One region of the Cytobacillus sp. FSL R5-0377 genome, then DNA from elsewhere that is predicted to be linked to it. Evidence: riboswitches for the same ligand, from Rfam matches in the RefSeq annotation. Region 1 holds a riboswitch; the other holds the start of a gene.

Evidence for each region. Region 1 has a riboswitch for lysine ahead of NSQ49_RS16000 (Na+/H+ antiporter NhaC family protein). Riboswitches for the same ligand answer to the same signal wherever they lie in the genome.
Region 2: linked by a shared signal. The riboswitch ahead of NSQ49_RS17655 (aspartate kinase) and the one ahead of NSQ49_RS16000 (Na+/H+ antiporter NhaC family protein) in region 1 are both predicted to bind lysine.

The regions. Positions count from the first base shown of each region.
Region 1 covers NZ_JBBORA010000001.1:3,143,478-3,151,327, forward strand. The annotation lists gene NSQ49_RS15985 (YunC family protein) at 1-107, shown strand, start outside; gene NSQ49_RS15990 (HD-GYP domain-containing protein) at 614-1,708, shown strand; gene yunB (sporulation protein YunB) at 1,925-2,671, shown strand; lysine riboswitch at 2,737-2,943, shown strand; gene NSQ49_RS16000 (Na+/H+ antiporter NhaC family protein) at 3,100-4,677, shown strand; gene NSQ49_RS16005 (IS110 family transposase) at 4,977-6,194, opposite strand; gene NSQ49_RS16010 (IS1182 family transposase) at 6,482-7,840, shown strand.
Region 2 covers NZ_JBBORA010000001.1:3,468,054-3,475,903, forward strand. The annotation lists gene NSQ49_RS17635 (electron transfer flavoprotein subunit beta/FixA family protein) at 1-344, shown strand, start outside; gene NSQ49_RS17640 (electron transfer flavoprotein subunit alpha/FixB family protein) at 386-1,363, shown strand; gene trxA (thioredoxin) at 1,541-1,855, shown strand; gene uvrC (excinuclease ABC subunit UvrC) at 2,158-3,951, shown strand; lysine riboswitch at 4,082-4,261, shown strand; gene NSQ49_RS17655 (aspartate kinase) at 4,453-5,682, shown strand; gene NSQ49_RS17660 (IS1182 family transposase) at 5,807-7,162, opposite strand; gene NSQ49_RS17665 (YslB family protein) at 7,300-7,752, opposite strand.

The DNA.
Region 1 (7,850 bases):
TAGATCAGCTGTTGAATGCCCCGCTTGAGTCTGTCACTTACGAGGCCGAGGAATTGGGCATTGTTAAAGGAACGATCGGAAAAGAAGCACTTCTCAAAATGATTTAAAGGCATGCCTTAAGAGGCTTGTCTTTTTTTATGGAGTTTTCGTAAGTGATGTTGCATGTTGAATCGTTTACTGAGGAAGGTGCGAGAGCGTTATTTGGTGTCCTGCCCAAATAACGGGGACAGCTGAGTTTCCGAAGGGGCAGGGCGTCCAGGAAGCTCAGGCACCAAGCCTCAGAAAGCGGAATTTAGGCTATTAAGGGACATTATCATCTTTGGAAAAACCTATCCGCACATAAAATTAGTTATCCGCACAGAAAAGCCGGCTATCCGCACAGAAAGAAATTTATCCGCACATAAATAAAGGCTTTCCGCACAGAAATAGATAACGGATTAAAAAAACAGCCCGGATTGAAGGATGACACAACAAAATTAATCGGAATTCCCTAAAAAATCTCTTCTTTAGAGAAGAACTTCCGCCAATGCAGGAATTTTGTCGTATAATGTAAATAAAACCAAATAATTCCCGAAATATAAAGTAGAGCAAAAAAAGGATATGGGAGATACATATGAGATTAGCAGCAACCAATACAATTGAGACTGGCAGTGTTTTGGCCAAAGCTATATATAATGACAAGGGTCAGGTCCTTTTGCATGAAGGTGTGGAGCTGGCTGATAAATTAATAAATAAACTGCAGGAAGTGGGTATTGCCTATGTGTATATCAAAGATCAGCGCACTGAGGATATCCAATATAAGAACCCTCTGAATCCCAAAATGCGGAAAAAGGCTATCGAAACCATAGAAACGGTTCTAAAGGAAGTAGAAGCAAATAAAGAATTTTCTAGCACTCTGGTCGTGGAGAATGCTTCAAATAGGCTCTCAGGGCTGATTCGCCAGCTAATCAGTGAAATAAGGGGAAATAAAGAGCTGCTTACGATCCTATCAGATGTTTATTCATATGATCACTATATTTTCACACATTCTCTGAACGTAACTCTTTACTCACTCGCAATCGGGATGAAGCTGCAGCTCCTGCCGAAGGAACTTGAAATCCTTGGGCTGGGTGCAATCCTCCATGATGTCGGAAAGATGAAGGTGCCTGCAGATATCCTTTTGAAACCTGGTAAATTGACATCTGAAGAATTTGAATCCATTAAGAAGCATCCCGAAGAGGGATTTAATATATTAAGAAAAGTAGAGACAATTCCTCTTCTTGTTGCACATTGTGCCTTTCAGCACCATGAACGATTGAATGGGTCAGGCTATCCTCGCGGACTACAGGGGAACGAAATTCATGATTTCGGCAAGATTATTGCAATTGCCGATGTGTTTGACGCAGTTACATCCAACCGCATATACAGGCAGGCTATGCTCCCGCATGAAGGCCTGGAAGTCCTGTATGCAGGGGCCGGCAAGCTGTTTGATAAGAAAGTCATTGAAGTTTTCCGTCAGGCGGTAGCCGTGTACCCGGTTGGTATTACTGTTGAGCTGAATGATGGAAGAAAAGGAGTTGTCTGCCGGCAGAATGCGGGACTTAGCGACAGGCCGGTCATCCGTATATTTGAAGAAAAGGGCAGAAACGTTGAGCCATATGAAGCAGACCTAGGGGCTGAATTGAATTCCGTTATTACGGGCTGTGATACGACTTTTGTACAACAATAAATTGAAACTTCAATCAGGGGATGGCTTATCCCCTTGATGGTTAGTTGAACCAATCGGGCCTTTACTGGCAGTTTGACCCCACTTATCCTCCTTTGATTCCGTTGACTCTTGAAGTGCGGTCTTATTGCCCGTTAGACTGCGATAAACTATTTTGGATTTTTGAGCCTAGTTCCCTCCTTTACAGCATACATATAGCATGTAAAGGGGGGATTTGTTTTGGCAAAATTTCGCGGCCGGCTGCCCCGGAAAGGTCCTCTTCCATTCCGCTATGTATTTCTTTTGACCTTTGTATTCTTCGTTATCTCAACAGCTGCCGGCCTTTGGATTATTAATGAAGGGCTTAAGCCCACACTCATGAGCTATGCAGATTCACAGACAAGGAAAATCGCATCATTGGTAATAAACAATGCGATTAACAAAAAAATTACCAATGTGATGGATTTGGAAGATATGTTTGAGGCAAGCGAGAGCGGTGTTGTCAGCATTAACGTGGAAAAGCTGAACAGAGTCAAAGCGGAAGTAACCGAACTGGTTCAGGATAATATTAAGAAAGCAGAAAAAGGCGATTTGGATGCATTGGAGTCTTTTACAGACGTAGAAATTAATACGGAGCAAATGCAGCACTCAAATGGAATTGTCTATTATGTTCCGCTTGGCCAGGCAACCAATAATGCACTCCTTGGTAACTTGGGTCCCCGTATTCCAGTGAAGTTTAATGCAGTCGGTTCTGTTACCTCCAATTTTATAACTGAAACAAAGGATCACGGCATAAATAATGTGGAAGTGAAGGTACTGGTCCGCCTGGACGTTCAGGTCCAAATTATCATTCCTTTTGCCACCAAAATTATTACAGTACAGGAAGATGTGCTGGCCGCTTATGGCATTTACCCGGGAAAGGTCCCGCAATTTTACAATGGCGGAGGAGGAACCTCGCCATCAATCGAAATACCGGCAAGCCAATAATACTTGCAAATAGTTTAGTATTTTGATAAAATTCTACTATAATTTCATAAAAACCTTATCATATCCGATGGGGTAGAGGTGCAGTATTCAAGAGTACGCTGAGTGAGGATGACAACAATGACCGCAGCCGAAAGGGAATGTTGCCGAAGTATGATTAGTGAGTCAGAACTAATCTTGCTGGGGTTACTTCGAATAGGAGTAACACTGTCATTATGAGGGGAAAGTATGAATATACTTTGTCAAAGCCTTCATAATGGGGAGCTACAGATCGTGATGGAGAAACTAATTACTTCAAAAGAGTAATGATAGATTTTTCTCTATCGTTACTCTTTTTTATTTTGACTCTGTCATCATCCTTGTTGTTCCCCTGATTGAAAACGGACACGCCTTAAATGGTGTGATCCCAAAAAACAAGAGGAGGACAAGAAATGGCAAACACGATTTTCTCCCTGCTGCCGCCTTTGGTTGCAATCGCTATGGTTATCCTGACCAGGCGCGTCTTGCTGTCATTGGGAGTGGGGATCGTAACAGCTGCATTATTGCTGGCTGAATTCAGCATTACAGAAACTTACAGCATTATTTGGGATGCTGTAAAAGGAATATTTGTTTCAGATGGAGAACTGAACACCTGGAATGTATATATTATTTTATTCTTGCTTGTATTAGGTGTTATTACTGCATTTATATCTATTTCAGGCGGAAGCCGCGCTTTTGGGGAATGGGCGATGAAGCGGGTTAAGACCCGTGCAGGCGCACAGATTGTCGGAGCTGTTTTAGGTATTATTATTTTCATTGACGATTATTTCAACGCTTTGGCAGTCGGCCAGATTTCACGTCCGATTACAGATCGCCAGCGTGTATCCCGTGCGAAGCTTGCGTATCTTATTGATTCAACTTCAGCACCTGTTTGTGTCGTATCACCGGTATCAAGCTGGGGTGCGTACATTATTGCATTGATTGGGACCATTCTTGCGGCCCATAATGTTACTGAGTATTCTGCTTTCTCTGCGTTTATTCAAATGATTCCAATGAACCTTTATGTTTGGTCAACTCTGGCCATTGTATTTATCGTAGCGTTATGGGGCATAGAGATCGGGCCAATGAAAGTTCATGAGAAGCGGGCAGCTGAAGAGGGGCTTGTAATGGATCCCGAGAAGCCGGCACCTGGTGAATTGAAGGATGATCTTCCTACAAGTTCTAAAGGATCTGTCGGAGATCTTGTATGGCCTATTATAGCTCTTGTAATCGGTACAGTGGGTTCAATGTTTTGGACAGGTTCACAGGCGGTTGAAGGAAATGCCACCGTTTTACAAATTTTTGAAAATACAGATGTCTCTAAATCCTTAATCCTCGGTGGCCTAGTGGGCCTAGTGGTTTCGTTAGGTTTATTCTTCCGTCAGGCCTTTGTTTTGAAAGGCGTTAAAGCAAATGTCTTCGGCAAAGGGGTATGGGAAGGGATTAAATCCATGCTTCCGGCTGTTTATATCTTGCTGTTTGCCTGGGCAATTGTGGATTTAATTGGCCGTTTGGAGACTGGAAAATATTTGGCGGGTATTGTGGAAAGCACAAATATGAGCACTTCATGGCTTCCGTTTCTACTTTTTGCCATAGCAGGAATAATGGCTTTCAGTACTGGAACTTCATGGGGATCATTTGGAATTCTGCTTCCAATTGCAGGAGACATTGCCGCTGCAACTGATATTACTCTGTTACTGCCGGCTATGTCAGCTGTTCTTGCCGGAGCGGTATTCGGTGACCATTGTTCACCGATTTCCGATACAACCATCCTTTCTTCAACAGGGGCTGGCTGTAACCATATAGACCATGTGATGACTCAGCTGCCATATGCCTTGATTTCTGCGGGGATTGCTGCAGCTGGCTATTTAATCATAGGTTTCACCAGCAGCACTGTAATCGCATTACTTGCAGTAGCTGTTCTTGTAGCGGCATTTGCCTTCTTTGGCCGCGGAAAGAAAGAATCCTGGCAGGAAAGCAAGGCAAGTTAAAAATTATTGAAAAAGACTTTCTCTTTGAGAGAGGCCTTTTTTGGTGCTGTTCATCGAAAAGAAAAAGGGTTCCCTCAGAGGGAACCCTCAGACTGTCGACAAACTCAATGAAAATTGAGCTTGTCTGCAGTCTTTCTTACGATTAGTCAAGCACCTTTAAACCGTTAATTTATTTTCTGTATAAATGAATCCCCTTCAACGTTGTGTTTGAAGAGGGGCCAGATTTATAGGTATACCTAATAGGCCTAGTGATTTCGCGTTTTTTAACTAGACCTGCCTTTGTGGTATTATGTACTAAACTATGATTGGGTGGCTAACCGGAAGTCATAGTTCATATTGTGTGTAATAAGGTGGAAGATAATCTTCAAAAGCTTATTCACACAGGCAATGGATGCAACCTTATGGCACTTGTTATAGGGTTGCGTTTTTAATTTATCGTAATAATCAACAATATGGTTTTGACTGAAACGGCGTAGTTTAATCATGTTCTGGATAATGATAAAAAGGAGCTTACGTAAATGCTTATTGCCACGTTTATTAATCTTGTCCTTGTAAAAGGTCTTACCTGATTGGTAACGGCGAATATCAATACCAGCGTATGCGTTTAGCTGCTTATTGTTTTCAAAACGTCTAATATCCCCTATTTCTGCCATTAGACGTACTGCAGTGTTTGAGCCAATCCCCGGGAAACTGAGGAGAATATGGTATTCAGCCCGGCTTTCTGCTAGTTGCGCCATGTCCTCGATACACCTTTCTTTCATGGATAGGAGTTCCTGGTAACGCCTAGCGTAAGATATCAGCTGGCTACACAGGACATCGGTTGACGAAACGGCAGGAAATGATAAATGCGCTGCTTCAAGCAATTGAGTAGCTTTTTTTTCAGCCCTTGCGGTAGAAATATTCTTATCAGTGTTTGTCCGGATTTTGTTCTTTATAACCGTTTTTGAATGTTGGAGCACCAAGTCTGGATGTGGGTACAATTGAACAATATTGAGGAATAGCTCTGATTTGGTTGTAAAGATTTTTTCCAGTTCCGGAAAGGTTAGCTGAATAACTTTATGCATGCGGTTGCGTGTTACGGATAACTCGTCATCAAGTTCACTGTAAAATCGGGATAGCGACTTCAATTGGAGAAAAAGATCTTCTGTGCCATTTCGATTAGTCCTTTGCGTTGAAAAGTGGGTAAGGGCAAGTTGGTGGGCATCACTCTTATCCGTTTTGTGGATCCTCAAGGAGTCGCACTGGAGCTTAGCTTCCAGGGGATTCAAGGAACAATAGGAAAAACCATTTACATTCATAAACCGCTCCAATTGCCTGGAATAGACCCCAGTTGATTCAAATACAATATGTGGCTGTTCACCATAACCTTCTGTTAATCTGTCGATCCTCTTCTTTAAGTTTTCAAATTCAGGCCGTGAATGCTTGATTTCTCCTTCATAAATACACTTTTTTAGTGTGTTGTAAATTACCATGTAGCTTTTTCCCATACTTACATCAAATGCGATGACATGTTTCACGTTATTTCCCCCAAAAAAGTTTTGAAGTTCCCTCACTTACTCTTATCGACTCCCATTTCTTATACACGATCTCAAGGATCCAACATACTTAAACCTGATTCGAATAAGGTAAGTGAAGAAGGTCAGTTTTTTGTACGGATTCTAAGATCCTAAGACTGCAACGACCTATTCTTCACTTCTACTATATAAAAAAATAGTAGTGCCAACCAATGCCTTGGTCAGCACTACTAATCTTAGTATGTTTTTTGTTTTAAAATAGAAGTAATACGATACTTGAGGTGATTAAGATGCTTTCTAAACATAATCCAATTCAACGGGATCAAATCGAAATGATTGCATTAGATGAACTTGTCCCAGCGGACCATTTGGTTCGCAAAATTGAAGCGGCGATTGATTTTTCCTTTGTCTATGATTTGGTGAAAGATATGTATTCAGAAGTAGGACGCCCAAGTATTGACCCTGTTATCTTAATCAAACTCACATTCATTCAATATACCTTCGGTATTCGCTCCATGCGTCAAACAATTGAGGAATTGAAAACAAATATGGCCTATCGGTGGTTTTTAGGATACGGCTTCCACGATAAAGTTCCTCACTTCTCAACTTTCGGAAAAAACTATGAGCGCCGATTTAAAAATACCGATCTCTTTGAACAGATATTCTATCGAATTTTAAAAGCTGCAGCTGAAAAGAATTTAATAAGTGCAGAACATGTTTTTGTAGATTCTACTCATGTAAAAGCGAGTGCGAATAAACGGAAATTTGAAAAGAAAGTTGTTCGAAAAGAAACCCGTGCCTATCAACAACGCCTTCAAGAAGAAATTAATCGAGATCGTGAAGATCATGGAAAAAAGCCTTTTCCGCCAGATAAGTTTGATAAGGAAGAATTCAAAGAAACTAAGGAAAGTACAACTGACCCAGAGAGTGGATACTATGTAAAAGATGAGCGTACAAAACAGTTCGCCTATTCTTTTCACGCTGCCGCAGATCGCAACGGCTTTGTACTAGGCACAACTGTAACCCCTGGTAACACGCATGATAGTCATATTTTAGAGCCATTGGTAGAACAAGTCATTGAGAAAGTTAGTAAACCAGAAGCTGTTGCGGCCGACGCAGCCTATAAAACACCTGCTATCACGAGCTACTTATTGAAAAACGACATCACACCTGCTTTACCTTACACACGACCTCGCACAAAAGAGGGTTTCTTCAGAAAACATGAGTATGTTTATGATGAGCATTTTGACTGTTACATTTGCCCAGCTGGTGAGATATTAAAGTATAAAACGACTACAAAGGAAGGTTATCGTCAATATAAATCAGATCCGCGAATTTGTGCTGGATGCCCGTTCTTGTCTCAATGCACACAGAGTCAAGCGCACCAAAAGCTCATTCAACGTCATGTGTGGGAGGAACATTTGGAAGAGGCAGACCACCTTCGCCACCATCAAAACGTCAAAAAAATCTATGAGAAGCGAAAAGAAACAATTGAACGTGTTTTCGCAGATGCAAAAGAAAAGCATGGCATGCGTTGGACAACTTTAAGGGGACTTAAAAAATTGTCAATGCAGGCGATGCTTACTTTCGCTGCCATGAATTTAAAGAAAATGGCCAACTGGACTTGGCAAGGCCCAGTAATAGCCTAGAAGATGACCT
Region 2 (7,850 bases), 320 kb from region 1:
CTAAGCTTGATATTAATGGCAGTTCTGCCACAGTAGTGCGTGATGTTGAAGGGGATTCAGAAGTAATTGAGACATCTCTTCCATTATTGGTCACTGCCCAGCAGGGTCTGAATGAGCCTCGCTATCCATCCTTGCCGGGAATTATGAAGGCGAAAAAGAAACCTCTTGATGAGCTTGAGCTTGACGATCTTGATCTTGAAGAGGACGATGTTGAAGCTAAGACAAAGACAATTGAAATCTATTTGCCGCCTAAAAAAGAAGCGGGAAAAGTTCTTGAAGGCGAATTGGAAGATCAAGTTAAGGAACTGGTGAAGCTTCTTCATACTGAAGCTAAAGTTGTCTGATCATCAATAACTGATTAATAATAACGCAGGGGGTAAAACATATGGCTAGAAAAGTATTAGTGTTAGGTGAAGTCCGTGACGGTTCATTGCGTAATGTATCCTTCGAAGCTGTTGCAGCCGGAAAGACTGCATCAGAAGGCGGAGAAGTTGTAGGTGTTTTAATTGGTGACTCTGTAAGCGCTTTAGCTAATGAAATGATCCACTATGGTGCTGACCGTGTTGTAACAGTTGAAGATGAGAAGCTGAAGCAGTATACTCCAGATGGTTTTTCACAGGCGATAATGGCTGTGATTGATTCCGAGAGTCCGGATGGCCTGATTTTTGGACATACAGCATTGGGAAAAGACCTTGCTCCTAAAATTGCTGCCAAGCTTGAGTCTGGTTTAATCTCTGACGTAACAAGCCTTGAAGAAGCAGGAGGCAACCTGGTCTTTACACGCCCGATTTATTCAGGCAAAGCATTTGAGAAGAAAATTGTGACAGATGGCCTTCTGTTTGCAACCATTCGTCCAAATAATATAGCTCCTTTGGAAAAGGATGAATCAAGATCAGGAGATGTTGCTTCTGTTGCTGCTGAAATCAAAGATCTTCGCACAATCATTAAGGAAGTTGTCCGCAAAGCGAGTGAAGGTGTTGATTTATCTGAAGCTAAGGTTATTATTGCTGGCGGCCGCGGTGTTAAGAGTGAGGAAGGTTTTGAGCCATTAAAAGAGCTTGCTGCTGTTTTAAACGGAGCTGTAGGGGCTTCACGCGGTGCCTGCGATGCAGATTATTGCGACTATTCATTGCAAATTGGACAGACAGGTAAGGTGGTAACACCAGATCTGTATATTGCATGCGGTATCTCAGGAGCTATTCAGCATTTAGCAGGGATGTCCAATTCCAAAGTAATCGTAGCCATTAACAAGGATCCGGAAGCCAATATTTTTAAAGTAGCTGATTACGGTATTGTCGGAGACCTGTTCGAGGTTGTTCCGATGCTGACAGAAGAGTTCAAAAAGCTAAAAGTAAACGCATAAGATAGTTGAACCAATGGGCGGCAATTGGCCGCCCATTATACATAATGTCATGCTGAAAGAAAGAGAATAATCTCCATTAAACAGGGTAAATTACGATCGAGCAGATTATTCGCAACATAGTATAAACGATGATATACTGTCGTTAGTATTTGAGTTAAATTTTAGGAGGCATATCAAATGGCTATTACACACGCAACTGACCAAAACTTCACTGCCGAAACTGGTTCGGGATTAGTATTGGCAGATTTCTGGGCTCCTTGGTGCGGCCCTTGTAAAATGATCGCTCCTGTATTAGAAGAACTTGATTCTGAAATGGGCGATAAAGTGAAAATTGTAAAACTCGATGTCGACGAAAATCAGGAAACAGCCGGCAAGTTTGGCGTAATGAGCATCCCAACTCTAATCGTTTTTAAAGACGGTGAAGTGGTTGATAAAGCTGTTGGATTCCAGCCCAAAGAAGCTCTTGCTGAATTACTTTCAAAGCATGCTTAATCTATAAAGAAAATCCCGGTGTCCCATGCGGACATCGGGATTTTTTTATCATGTGTGCTTAGCTGTTATGCTGCAGGTCCCCGAGCTGATATAATAAGTATGCAGCCTTTCTATGCAAACTAATCTTCATGGCCAGCTTGTAAATCAAGTTGTGACGAAGTTTTTTAATAAGGTAAATTTAATCTTTGCCCAAGGCTGTTTTTGCAACAGACAACATTGATAATTGGAAAACCACAAATTATATAAAAAAACCTTGCTAAAAGGCTTGTAATAGAAATTTTAATCCGGGGAGGTGGAGAGCCATGAATGAAACGATAAAAAATAAGCTGATGCTGCTTCCTGCTCAGCCAGGCTGCTATTTAATGAAGGACAGGCAGGGAACCATTATCTATGTGGGGAAAGCTAAAATCCTCAAAAACCGGGTCAGATCCTATTTTACAGGCTCACATGACGGTAAAACACTGAGACTTGTTAATGAGATTGTAGACTTTGAGTACATTGTCACTTCTTCAGACATGGAAGCACTAATACTTGAGATGAATCTGATTAAGAAATATGATCCCAAATATAATGTAATGCTGAAGGACGATAAAAGCTACCCTTTTATTAAATTGACGGCAGAGCGCCATCCCCGTCTGATTACAACCAGAAAAGTAAAAAAGGACAGGGGAAAGTATTTCGGCCCTTATCCCAATGTGCAGGCTGCCAATGAAACAAAAAAGCTGCTTGACCGTATTTATCCCCTCCGCAAATGTTCAACTCTTCCGGACAGAGTTTGCCTTTATTATCACTTAGGCCAATGTCTTGCACCGTGTATAAAGGAAGTAAGTGAGGATCAATACAAGCTAATGACAGATGAAATTGCGAAATTTTTAAATGGCGGATACAAAGAGATTAAAAAAGACCTTACTGCAAAAATGACAGCTGCGGCTGAAGAACTTGACTTTGAAAGAGCAACTGAACTCAGGGATAAAATTGCCCATATAGATGCAACGATGGAAAAGCAAAAAATGACAATGACGGATTTTACCGACCGGGATGTATTTGGATATGCGGTTGATAAAGGGTGGATGTGTGTACAGGTCTTCTTCATCAGACAGGGCAAGCTCATCGAACGGGATGTATCTATGTTCCCGATTTATAATGAGCCGGAAGAAGAAATTTTAACGTTCCTCGGCCAGTTTTATACTAAAGCGAATCACTTTAAACCACGTGAAATATTGGCACCCGATTCTGTTGATTCAGTCATGGCAGAGCAGCTTCTAGACGTAAAAGTACTAAAGCCCCAGCGCGGGCAAAAAAAAGACCTGGTGAAGCTTGCATATAAGAATGCAAAAATTGCTCTTCAGGAGAAGTTCTCATTAATAGAGCGTGATGAAGAACGGACTATTAAAGCTGTGGAAAATCTGGGGGAACAGCTTGGAATTTATACTCCTCACCGGATTGAAGCATTTGATAATTCAAATATACAGGGAACAGACCCTGTTTCAGCCATGATTGTCTTTATTGATGGGAAACCGGAGAAAAGAGAGTACCGTAAATATAAAATAAAGTCCGTCAAAGGTCCTGATGATTATGAATCCATGAGAGAAGTAGTCCGGCGCAGATATACACGGGTGCTGAAAGAAGAACTGCCGCTTCCGGACTTAATCTTAATTGATGGAGGAAAGGGGCATGTTGAAGCCGTACGGGATGTTCTAGAAAATGAGCTTGGTCTGGATATTCCGATTTCAGGCCTGGTGAAGGATGAGAAGCACCGAACTTCACAGCTTTTATATGGTAACCCTTTACAAATTATTCCGCTCGCAAGGAACAGCCAGGAATTTTACCTGCTGCAGAGAATTCAGGATGAAGTGCATCGCTTTGCGATTACTTTTCATCGCCAGCTTCGCGGAAAAAGCGCCTTTCAGTCTATTTTGGATGAAATTCCAGGCATAGGCGAAAAGCGAAAAAAACAGCTGCTGAAGGCCTTTGGATCTGTAAAGAAAATGAAAGAGGCGTCAATTGAGGAGTTTAGAAAAATAGGTATACCCGCGAATGTAGCTGAAGAGTTAAAGCAGAGGCTTGAGGAACAAAATGGAAATACTAAGTCTTAAATGGATATAGACAGAAAAATTCAGACATGTTATACTAATTGAAACTTTATATCAATATCACTTTATAGCGATAAAGCACATGTCCTTTTAGTTTGAATAATAAAATCAAAACTATTGGACTTAATCGTTAAGTGAAGGTAGAGGTGCGAACTTCATCAGTAAAAGCTTGGAGAAGAATGAGCTTCCATGAAAAGCTTTGAAAGGGTATGTTTGCCGAAGTGGGGAAAATCTCATCATTTTTTCTGCTGGTTCTGCATTGAATAAATGCAGGATTGTCAGGACATTGCCGTCCTGGAGAGCTATCTCACTGTGTTTGCTCACTTATACATTTTGGCTGCACAGCAATGGGATAGTTTATCTATTCCATTGCTTTTTTTATTGCCAAAAAGGGCAGGTTACATTTTAGGCCATTGTCAAATACAGCAGAGTCAATTGTCATGCTTCACTTACATAGGACGGCAAATCAACAAATTACGAGTTCTTCAGAAAGAAGGGAAAGCTGTGGGTATCATTGTGCAGAAATTTGGAGGCACGTCCGTAGGGACTGTAGACAGAATTCAAAATGTCGCCAATCGGGTAATTGAAGAAAAAAAACGGGGAAACGATGTGGTTGTGGTTGTTTCAGCAATGGGCAAAACAACTGATCAGCTCGTTGGCATGGCAAGGGAGATCTCTCCCTCACCAGATAAACGGGAAATGGACATGCTGCTTACAACGGGTGAACAGGTAACCATCTCTTTATTAGCGATGGCATTAAATGCAAAAGGACATCCAGCCGTTTCTTTTACAGGATGGCAGGCAGGTATTAAGACAGAAGCCGTTCATGGCAATGCGAGAATAGTGAATATTGAACCAGAGATCATTCAGGGGGAATTAAACCAGGGGAAAATTGTAATTGTAGCAGGCTTCCAGGGGATGACTGAAAATGGTTCCATCACAACACTTGGCCGCGGCGGGTCTGATACAACAGCTGTTGCACTGGCGGCAGCACTTAAAGCTGATAAATGTGATATTTATACAGATGTTACCGGCGTGTTTACAACCGACCCCCGCTTTATAAAGAATGCCCGAAAGCTGCATTCTGTTTCCTATGATGAAATGCTTGAGCTGGCTAATTTGGGTGCTGGTGTACTTCATCCAAGAGCAGTTGAATTTGCTAAAAACTATGGCCTTCCGCTTGAAGTGCGTTCAAGCCTTGAGAAGGAAGCAGGAACAATCATTGAGGAGGAAGTAAAAATGGAACAAAATTTAGTCGTGCGCGGTGTAGCTTTTGAAGATGACATAACAAGGGTAACGATTATCGGTCTTCCGAACTCACTGACTGGGCTGTCTACTATTTTCTCGGCGCTTGCCAAAAATCACATTAATGTTGATATCATTATCCAGAGCATGACAGAAGCCCAGACAACTAACCTATCATTCTCAATTAAGAATGAAGATTTGACAGATACAGTGAAAGTTATGGAAAAGCACAGAGAACAATTAAATTATGAACGCATTGAGTGGGAATCCGGACTTGCCAAAGTCTCGATTGTCGGCTCAGGCATGATTTCCAACCCGGGTGTGGCTGCAGAAATGTTCGAAGTGCTTTCAGCGAACGAAATTCAGGTGAAAATGGTAAGCACGTCAGAAATTAAAGTGTCGGCGGTTGTGGAGAACGGCAGAATGATTGATGCGGTTGATGCTTTACATGAAGCATTCAACCTGACTGTTTCTGCAGTTAAGGCGTAATTCAGAAGATATGAACAATAAGCTATCATAACTTGATAGCTTATTGTCAGACCGTAGACAAACCCCAGTTTCATTTTGTGAAACTGGGGTTTTATCATATTTTTCAGTTGGCATACCTCAATAATTAAGCTGGACATGGTCCTCGCCATGTCCAATTTGCCAGTTTCTTAAGGTTCATAGCAGCGAAAGTAAGCATCGCCTGCATTGAAACTTTTTTAAGCCCTCTTAGGGTCGTCCAACGCATGCCATGCTTTTCTTTTGCATCCGCAAAGACACGTTCGATCGTTTCTTTGCGCTTTGCATATAACGTTTTATTCAGTTCGGTATGTCTCAGATGTTCCACTTCATCTATGTAACCCTGCCATAAATGCCGATGAATCATTTTAGTGTGATTTTGGCTTTGAGTACAACGTTCTAAAAGAGGGCATTCTTTACACTTTTGTGGATTTGAAGTGTACTGTTTGTAGCCATCTCTAGTCGTTGTGCGGTAAGGAAGGATTTGTCCTTCAGGACAAATATAGCAATCAAAATGTTCATCATATACGTAGTCGTACTTTTTAAGATATCCGTCTTTTGTTCTCGGACGAGTGTAGGGCATAACGGGTCTAATCTCTTGATCCATAAGGAATTTTGCTATGTGGGGTGTCTTATATCCAGCATCAACTGCGATAGATTCAGGCTTTCCAACTTTATCCCTGACTTGAGTGACGAGTTGGTCTAACATGCGACTATCATGAACATTTCCACCAGTGACAAGAGAACCTAAGATAAACCCACGAGAATCACATGCTGTATGAAATGAATAAGCAAATAATTTCTCCCGTTCATCTTTTACATAATAGCCACTTTCAGGATCTGTTGTACTGACCTTTATTTCTTTTGACTCTTCTTTATTCTGTGGGGGGAAGGGCTTTTTTCCGTGTTCCTCACGGTCGATATTAATTTCTTCATCTAGCTGAGCTTGGTAACTTCTTGTTTCAACACGAGCTATTTTCTTCTCAAACTTCTTTTTATTCGCATTCGCTTTTACATGGGTAGAATCAATAAAAGCAACTGATGGGTCGACCAATCCCTTTGTCATGGCTTCTTTTAAGATACGATAGAAGATTTGTTCAAAAAGGTCCGTATTGTGAAAGCGTCGTGCGTAGTTTTTACCGAAGGTTGAAAAATGAGGAACTTTCTCTGTGAACCCATACCCAATAAACCAACGATAGGCTACGTTGGTCTCAATCTCTTTAATTGTTTGACGCATCGAGCGTATGCCAAATAGATATTGAATGAACACCATTTTAACAAGGACAACAGGGTCAATACTAGGTCTCCCATTGTCTAAGCTATACTTATCTTTTACTAGGTCATAAATGAATTCAAAATTAATAGCTTGTTCGATCTTTCTAACCAGGTGATCTTCAGGCACTAATTGGTCAAGAGCGACCATTTCTATTTGATTTCTTCCATCTTCTACGTGTTTTGATAACATTTGAATCCCCCACAAAAAATCTTTTCAATCTAATTATACAAAAAAAGCTTGTAGACGTGGTCTGCAAAGCAGACTTTGTCTACAAGCTGCAATAAGCTATCATAACTTGATAGCTTATTGTTTGTACATATGAGGTGTTAATCAGCAGGGTCCTTTTTATCCCATTTCACCGTAATAAGAATTTTGCCGGTTTTCTTGCGGGGATGTTCGAATGCCTCACAAACAACTTCTTTTTGAAATTCAATCTGCTGGGCAATAAAACCAGCCTCAAGCTGAAATGTGCTGTTATTGTTTTTTTGCAGGCGGTCAGCAATCAGCGGGCTTGATAATATCATTTCAAGTTCATGTTTAGTTTCGTTTGCGATTAAAAGGCTGCCCCAGCCGGCATTTATAAAAAACTCGGCAATCTGTTCAGCTGTTTCCAGAGGATACATGCGTGCAAGCCTTTTGCCGGCCCAATATAAAATTTCCGGTGCTTCATTTCCTAAAAGGTCATGCAAAAGCACTTCCCGGATTAGTTCATAGCCAAATGCCGGTACTGACTGTATAGGATCTTCATTAGTGGATTTCGCAGATGCTAATTCGCTCAATAGTCTCCCCTCTTTCTATGTTTCTATTATATACAATATGCATGGGGAGTTAATATCAATTCGGGAAAAAATAGAACGATTTGCATAGAAATAATTAC